Regions from separate parts of the Actinomadura rugatobispora genome, predicted to be linked through region 1. Evidence: riboswitches for the same ligand, from Rfam matches in the RefSeq annotation. Region 1 holds a riboswitch; the other holds the start of a gene.
What was found. Region 1 has a riboswitch for glycine ahead of gcvT (glycine cleavage system aminomethyltransferase GcvT). Riboswitches for the same ligand answer to the same signal wherever they lie in the genome.

Region 1 (4,205 bases):
CGAGGTTTCTGGTGGCGCTGACGAGAGGCGACGCCACCGGCGGCTGAGCAATGCGCTCAAGGAGTCGTTGCGCGAGATGAACATCCAGTTGTCGCTGCTCAACCACCACGTCAGCGCGCATCTCAAGCTGAAGGACGCCGACCTGCAGTGCCTCGACCTGATCAACCGGGAAGGCCCGCTCAGCCCCACGGCCGTCGCACGGCGCACCGGCATGCATCCGGCCACGATGACCGGCGTCCTCGACCGGCTCGAACGCGGTGGCTGGATCGCCCGGGAGCGCGACCCCGTCGACCGTCGCGCGGTCGTCGTCCGCGCTCTTCGCGACCGCAATTCCGACCTGTTCCGGCTGCTTTCCGGCATGAATGCGTCGATGGACGGGATATGTGCCGAGTACACAGCCGACCAACTCGAACTTCTGGTCGACTTCCTCGGCCGCACGACATCGGCCGGTCGGCGGGCCACCGATGACCTCGTCACCGACTGAGAACCTGATTCGCCCGAGCGCCGTGGGCCGGGCCTGAAACACGGCCCGCGCTAGCCGGCGAAGCGGATGGGGTTGACCAGGTCGGCGTAGATGAGGAGGCCGCCCATGACGATCAGCACGGCGGCCATCACGTAGGTGACGGGCAGCGCCTTGGCCACGTCCACGTAGCCGGGGTCGGGGCGCTTGAAGAGGCGGGCGAAGCCCTTCTTGAGGCCCTCCAGGAGGGCCCCGGCCATGTGGCCGCCGTCCAGGGGCAGCAGCGGGATCAGGTTGAACATGCCGACGGCGAGGTTGAGGGAGCCGAGCAGGGCGACGAACATCGCGACCTTCTCGACGGTGGGGCTCTCGGAGGCGGCGATCTCGCCGCCGAGGCGGCTGACGCCGACGACGCCGATGGGGCCGTTGGGGTCGCGCTTCTCGTCGCCGAACGCGGCCTGCCAGACCCCGACCATCTTCTCCGGCATCCGCAGCAGGGCGCCGGCGGTGTGCGCGGTCAGCTCGCCCATGTAGCCGGCGACCGCGACCGGGCCCTGGCGCTCGCGCTCCTGGAGCGGGGTGATGCCGAGGAACCCGACGTTGACGACCTTGTCGGTGTCCTTCAGGTCGTACATCTGGTTGCGGGTGACGGGCACCTGCAGCGGGACGGGCTTGCCGTCGCGCTGGACGGTGACCGCGACGGTGCGGCCGCCGGAGTCGCGGATCAGGCCCTGCAGCTGGTCGTAGGAGGTGATCGCGCGGCCGTCGTAGGAGGTGATGCGGTCGCCGGCCTGGAGGCCGACGGAGGCGGCCGGGGTCGGGGTGTAGCCCTGCGGGCAGTCGGTGAGCTTGGAGCCGGCGGGGATCGCGCACTTGGCCACCGAGCCGATCACCGGCTGCGGGGTGGGGGTGCCGATGCCCATCAGCAGGATCCCGAAGAAGATCGCCGCGAGGATGAGGTTCATCGCGGGCCCGGCGAACATGATGATGAGCTTCTGCCACCACTTCTTGGCGTAGAAGACCCGGTTCTCGTCGCCGGGGCGGACCTCCTCCAGCGCCGCGCCGCGGGCCGACTCGATCAGGCCCTGCCAGGGGCCGGTGCTGATCTGGCGGACCTCGCCGGGCCGGTCGCCCTTGCGCGGCGGCAGCATGCCGATCATGCGGATGTAGCCGCCGAGCGGGATCCACTTGACGCCGTACTCGGTCTCGCCCTTGTGCCGCGACCAGAGGGTGGGGCCGAAGCCGACCATGAACTGCGGGGTGCGGACGCCGAAGAGCTTGGCGAAGGAGAAGTGGCCCAGCTCGTGCAGCGCGATCGAGGCCAGCAGGCCGAAGAACAGGATCAGCACTCCCGCCAACCAGCCCATGCCCGCCCGTCCCTCCGTCGTGATCTCCAGCGACCCGTTCAGGTTACGTGATCCGGGTCCTCGGCGGCCGCGTACTCGCGCACCCGCACCCGCCGGTGATACGGCCGTCCGGGCCTTTCGGTTCACCCCCAGGGGGGCGGGGGGCGTCTGGTCGCGGGACGTCGCCGCTGCTAGCCTGGCGACCAGCCGTTGATCCCGCGCGGGAGAGTGCCCTGGCAGCCAGCCGGGGACGCCGAAGGAGCAAATCCTCCCCGGAACCTCTCAGGCCCCAGGACCGCGCGGACCAGGTACCTCTGGAAAGCGGGGACGCACCGTCCCCCGCCGAAGGTGAAAGCCCCTCCGCCCTCGTCGGCGCGGGGTGAAGCTCTCAGGCGCCGCGACCGGCCGATGACAGAGGGGGAGGCACCGACCACGCCCGGTGCGGGTGGGACGATTGGACCACGCGCCCGCGACGAAGGAGCCGACCCATGTCCAGCACAGCGCCCGGCAGGAAGACGCCGCTGTACGACGTCCACCGCGACCTCGGCGCCCACCTCGTCGACTTCGCCGGCTTCCTGATGCCGCTGCGGTACGCGAGCGAGACCGCCGAGCACCGCGCCGTCCGCGCCGCGGCGGGGCTGTTCGACCTGTCCCACATGGGGGAGGTCTTCGTGGACGGGCCGGAGGCCGGGGCCGCGCTCGACCACGCGCTGGTCGGCAACCTGTCCCCGATGGCCGTCGGCAAGGCCCGCTACACGATGATCTGCGGGGCCGACGGCGGGGTGCTGGACGACCTGATCGTCTACCGGCTGGCCGCGGAGACGTTCATGGTGGTGGCGAACGCCGCCAACGTCGCGACCGTGCGGGAGGCGCTGGCCGAGCGGGCGGCGGGCTTCCCGGGCGCGCGGGTGGTCGACCGGTCCGACGAGTACGCGCTGATCGCGCTGCAGGGCCCGGACGCGCAGGGGATCCTGTCCCGCTTCACCGCCGCGCCGCTGGCCGACCTGCGCTACTACGCGATCATGGCGGACGAGGTCGCGGGCGTGGACGCGCTGATCGCCCGTACCGGCTACACCGGCGAGGACGGCTTCGAGCTGTTCGTGTCCGCCGGGGACGCGGTGCCGCTGTGGAAGGAGCTGGCGGCGGTCGAGGGCGTGACCCCGGCGGGGCTGTCGGCGCGCGACACGCTGCGGCTGGAGGCGGGCATGCCGCTGTACGGCAACGAGCTGACCGCGGAGACCAACCCGTTCGAGGCGGGCCTGGGCCGGGTGGTCAAGCTGGACAAGCCCGTAGATTTCGTGGGAAAGGCCACGTTGGCCGCGCAGGCGCAGACCCCGCCAGGCCGTAGGCTCGTGGGGCTGGTCGCACGCGGCCGCCGGGCGCCCCGCAAGGGGTACGAGGTGGTCACCTCGGACGGCACGCCGTGCGGGGTGGTGACCAGCGGCGCCCCGTCGCCCACACTGGGCACGCCGATCGCGATGGCGTACGTGGACAACGGGGTGGACGAGAGCGGACTCGCCGTCGACGTGCGCGGCCGCCGGGAGCCGGTCGACGTGGTCGCCCTGCCCTTCTACAAGCGTTCCTGAGACCTGGAGAGAGATACCACCGTGAGCGTTCCGGAGCAGCTGCGCTACAGCGAAGAGCACGAATGGGTGTCGGGCCTCGGCAACGAGGACGGCATCGTCACCGTCGGGATCACCGCGCACGCCGCCGACGCCCTCGGCGAGATCGTCTTCCTCGAACTGCAGCCCGGGGAGGGCGACGCGGTCGAGGCCGGCGAGACCTGCGGCGAGGTCGAGTCCACCAAGTCGGTGAGCGACATCTACTCGCCGGTCAGCGGGGAGATCACCGCGATCAACGCCGCCGTGATCGACGAGCCCAAGGTGATCAACGACGATCCGTACGGCGAGGGCTGGATCTTCAAGGTGCGGATCTCCGACGAGCCCGGCGATCTGCTCGACGCCGAGGCCTACGGCAAGCTGATCGAGGAGTCCTGAGCCGTGCCGTCCCCGAAGAACCCGCTGAACGAGTCGCTGGCCGACGCCGACCCGGAGGTCGCCCGCGCGGTGGCCGCCGAGCTGGACCGGCAGCAGTCCACGCTCGAGATGATCGCCTCGGAGAACTTCGCGCCGGTGTCGGTGCTGGAGGCCCAGGGGTCGGTCCTGACCAACAAGTACGCCGAGGGCTATCCGGGCAGGCGCTACTACGGCGGCTGCGAGTTCGTCGACGTCACCGAGCAGCTGGCGATCGACCGCGCCAAGGAGCTGTTCGGCGCCGAGCACGCCAACGTGCAGCCGCACAGCGGCGCGCAGGCCAACACGGCCGTCTACTTCGCGCTGCTCCAGCACGGTGACACGATCCTGGGCCTGGACCTGGCGCACGGCGGCCACCTCACCCAC
Region 2 (4,205 bases), 4.6 Mb from region 1:
ACGCTGGCGACCGCCGGCCCCGGCCGCACCCCCGAACGCTGCAGGTAGCGGGTGTTGAGCGCGACGCCGCTGACCGCGGCCGGGGCCACCAGCTTCACGAACGACGCCGCGACCTGCGCCAGCACGGTCTGGCCGAGCGGCAGCTTCTCGGGGACGAAGCCCATCAGCATGAACGCGGCGGCCAGGTAGGTGAGCGCGGCGGCGGCCAGGGCCACCCCCATCCACCACCACTCGGCGCCCGCCACCAGCCGGACCGGGTCGACGCTGCTGAGCTGCGGGACGACGATGTAGGCCGCGACCGTCAGCGCCACGATGCTGAAGATGGTGCGGGGCCGGAAGCGCTCGAGCCGGATCGGCGGCGCCTCGCTCTCCGGCTTCAGCCGCACGATCTGCTCGCGGATCCGGGTGAGCAGCTCGCGGTCGTGCCGCAGCGCCGCGCGGGTGTCGCGGGACAGCGCCACCCGCTGCAGCAGCGGCACCGCGGCGGCCAGCGCCTGCTCGCCCAGCACCTCGACGGCGGTGCGGACCGCCCGCTCGGGCCCTGCCCGCAGCGCCAGGGTGGTCAGCAGCTGCGCCAGGTCCAGGCGCAGCGCCAGGTCGCCGGCGGCGATCTCGCCCGAGCGCAGGTCGGTGAGGTACGCGTGGCCCCGGTCGGAGATCAGGATGGCGCCGCCCTCCAGCCGGCGGTGCGCCAGCCGGGCCGACTGCAGCCGTTTGAACTGCCCCCAGACGTCGGTGAGGACCGCGTCGGTGAGGTCGTCGTCGGGGACGGCGTCGAGCGGCGCGCCGGGCACGTACTCGTAGGCCATCAGGGCCGCCTCGGTGCCGACCTCGCAGGTGCCCACCAGCCGGGGCGTGCGGGCCCCGGCGGCGTCGACCGCGTAGGCCATCAGCGACTCCTGCTCCAGCGAGCGGCGCAGCGAGCGCACCGGGCGGCGGGGGGCCGCCTCGCGCAGCCGGACCAGCCGCCACACCCGGTACAGCACGCCGGCGGTCTGCTGGTCGCGGTCCAGGACGCGGACCTCCAGCTGCCAGTCGCCGCGCGGCAGCGCGACCCCGGAGGTGTCGGTGGGGACGGCGCCGGGGGCGTGCGCGACGCTGACCCCGTAGCGGCGGACCTCGGGCAGGTCGTCCGGCTGGAACCTCTGGGCCCGGACGGTGCGCAGCCCGAGGCGTTCGAGGGCGGCGACGACCGCGAGGCCGGGCGGGCGCGGGTTGGGGGTGCCGACGGCGTAGAGCGTGCCGTGGCCGATGGCGTTGCCCAGGAAGTAGGTGGCGGCCAGCGCGGCCACCGAGGCGTAGGCGGCGGTCAGGCCGGTGAGCGCGGCCAGCCCGATCATCGACCAGGTGGCGGCCTGCCAGCGGGTGCGGCCGGCCATCCCCACCGCGCTGACGAACGCGATCACCGGGGCGATGTCGGTGTGCACCGGGGCGGTGTCGGTGCCGCCCCAGATGAGGGAGTCCAGGACCCCGCCGGGCGCGGAGGTGATCACCAGGTCGTCCAGCAGGATGGTGACGGCGAACGCGATCACCGCGGCCAGCAGCGCGATCGCGACCCGCGTCCCGTCCTTGTGGAACAGCCGCTCCACCGCGAAGGCCACCGGCACCGCCAGCACCCCGAAGCTGGAGGCGATGGTGGCCAGCGTGAGCAGGAAGAGCGGGGCGTGCGCGGTGGTCTCGGAGATGTCGGTCTGCAGGCCGTGCGTGGCCTGCGGGGCGAACGACACCAGCAGCATGACCGCGCCCAGCCCCGCGAGCGAGGCGGCGAAGCGGATGGCGTCCGAGGGCCTGCGGATCCGGTCGGGCCGCGGCGGCTCGTCGACGGGCACGGCCGTGGCGGCCTGGCCGGGCCGCGCCGCCGCGTCCTCGCGCTCGTCCTCGTGCTCTTGCCGGTGGGTCTGTGTCACGCCCACACCGCCGTCCGGACCCTTCACTGTGATCAGCGTCCCGGGAGGGGCGTCGCGCCGTCGGGCGCGGCGCCCGCTCCGACCGCTCGCACGTTCAAGGTGATTCGTACCCTCCTGGCCCCCGCGGCCCCCCATTTTTCGGGGCCGTCGCCGGACCCCGCGGAGAAAGGGCGCCGCCCGCGCCCCGACCCGCCGTTCGACCAAGCGCTCGTACGGCAGGTCCCTTCCCCGTGAGCTGTGGGCAATCGTACTGGTCCGTAGCCACCCGAGATCAACGGTTCGGGGCCGGTGGCGGACGTCCGCGGCACCTCCGCCGCCCGTGACCGGGGCCCGTCACGATCGTTCCGCCCGGAGGTTGGATAGGCTTTCGGGGGAAAGATGCCGTCGACCCTGTGCGGGAGAGACTCCACGCAGCCAGCGTGGGGCGCCGAAGGGGCAACCCTCCCCGGAACCTCTCAGGCAAAAGGACCGCTCGGGCGAGGCACCTCTGGAAAGCAGGCGTGGCCCCCATCGCAGGGGGAACGGGCCTCACCGAAGGGGCAAATCCCGTACCGCGGGCGAATCTCTCAGGTGCCGATGACAGAGGGGGAGACCGCCGCCGGCCCGGCAGGGCGCGGTGGCGGCCCTGAGCGACCGCAGAAGCCCAGGAGGCTCCCCACGATGACCGACCAGTACTTCGCCCCCGTGGCCTCGCCGCAGCAGCACCGCTCGGCGTTCGCCGACCGGCACATCGGGCCCGCGCCGGCCGACCAGGACCGGATGCTGGCGGCCATCGGCTACTCCGGAGCCGAGGCCCTGATCGACGGCGCGGTGCCCGCCGCGATCCGCACCGGCCGGCCCCTCGACCTGCCGCCCGCGCTGAGCGAGACCGCCGCGCTGGACCGGCTGCGCGAGCTGGCGTCCCGCAACACCGTGCTGACCTCGATGATCGGGCTGGGGTACCACGGCACGATCACCCCCGGCGTCATCCTCCGCAACGTCCTGGAGAACCCCGGCTGGTACACCGCCTACACCCCGTACCAGCCGGAGATCTCCCAGGGCCGGCTCGAGGCGCTGCTGAACTTCCAGACCGTGGTGAGCGACCTCACCGGGCTGCCGGTGTCCAACGCGTCCATGCTGGACGAGGGCACCGCCGCCGCCGAGGCGATGGCGCTGGCGCACCGCGTCTCCAAGCGCAAGGAGCCGGGCACGTTCCTGGTGGACGCCGACGCGCTCCCGCAGACGATCGAGGTCGTGCGCACCCGCGCCGTCCCGCTGGGCATCGAGGTCGTCACCGCCGACCTGGCCGGGGGCCTGCCCGAGGGCGACTTCTTCGGCGTGCTGCTGCAGTACCCGGGGGCCTCCGGCGCGGTCCGCGACCTGGCCCCGGTGAGCGCGCAGGCGCACGAGCGCGGCGCCCAGGTCGTCGTGGCCGCCGACCTGCTGGCCCTCACCCTGCTGCGGCCGCCCGGCGAGTCGGGCGCCGACATCGCCGTGGGCTCGGCGCAGCGGTTCGGCGTCCCGTACGGGTTCGGCGGCCCGCACGCCGGCTACATGGCGGTGCGCGAGGGCATCCAGCGGCAGCTCCCCGGACGCCTGGTCGGGGTGTCGGTCGACGCCGACGGCGCCGCCGCCTACCGGCTGGCGCTGCAGACCCGCGAGCAGCACATCCGCCGCGAGAAGGCCACCAGCAACATCTGCACCGCCCAGGTCCTGCTGGCGGTCATGGCGAGCATGTACGCCGTCTACCACGGGCCCGAGGGGCTGGCGGCGATCGCCCAGCGCGTCCACCGGCACGCGCGGACGCTGGCCGCCGGGCTGCGCGGGCCGCTGGGCGTCGAGGTCGTGCACGACCGCTTCTTCGACACCGTCCTGGCCCGGGTCCCGGGCCGCGCCGCCGAGGTCGTGGAGCGCGCCCGCGAGGGCGGGGTCAACCTGCGCCCGGTGGACGCCGACCACGTCGCGATCGCCTGCGACGAGACCACCACCGGCGAGCACCTCGGCGTCGTCTGGCGCGCGTTCGGGCTGGAGGGCGCGATGTCGGGCGGGGCGGAGGGCGACGGCCTGGGCGGGCTGCGGCGCGAGAGCCCGTACCTCACCCACCCGGTCTTCCACCAGCACCGCTCCGAGACGGCCATGCTGCGCTACCTGCGCAGGCTGCAGGACAAGGACATCGCGCTGGACCGGTCGATGATCCCGCTCGGATCCTGCACGATGAAGCTCAACGCCACGGCCGAGATGGAGCCGATCACCTGGCCGGAGTTCGCGAACATCCACCCGTTCGCCCCGGTCGACCAGGCCCGCGGCTACCTGGAGCTG

Region 2: linked by a shared signal. The riboswitch ahead of gcvP (aminomethyl-transferring glycine dehydrogenase) and the one ahead of gcvT (glycine cleavage system aminomethyltransferase GcvT) in region 1 are both predicted to bind glycine.

Annotation. Positions count from the first base shown of each region.
Region 1 covers NZ_AP029191.1:3,374,208-3,378,412, forward strand. The annotation lists gene ACZ466_RS14245 (MarR family transcriptional regulator) at 1-484, shown strand, start outside; gene ACZ466_RS14250 (M50 family metallopeptidase) at 535-1,827, opposite strand; glycine riboswitch at 2,018-2,114, shown strand; glycine riboswitch at 2,116-2,228, shown strand; gene gcvT (glycine cleavage system aminomethyltransferase GcvT) at 2,295-3,392, shown strand; gene gcvH (glycine cleavage system protein GcvH) at 3,414-3,803, shown strand; gene ACZ466_RS14265 (serine hydroxymethyltransferase) at 3,807-4,205, shown strand, end outside.
Region 2 covers NZ_AP029191.1:11,261,746-11,265,950, reverse strand. The annotation lists gene ACZ466_RS50490 (lysylphosphatidylglycerol synthase domain-containing protein) at 1-1,907, opposite strand, end outside; glycine riboswitch at 2,293-2,388, shown strand; glycine riboswitch at 2,389-2,500, shown strand; gene gcvP (aminomethyl-transferring glycine dehydrogenase) at 2,568-4,205, shown strand, end outside.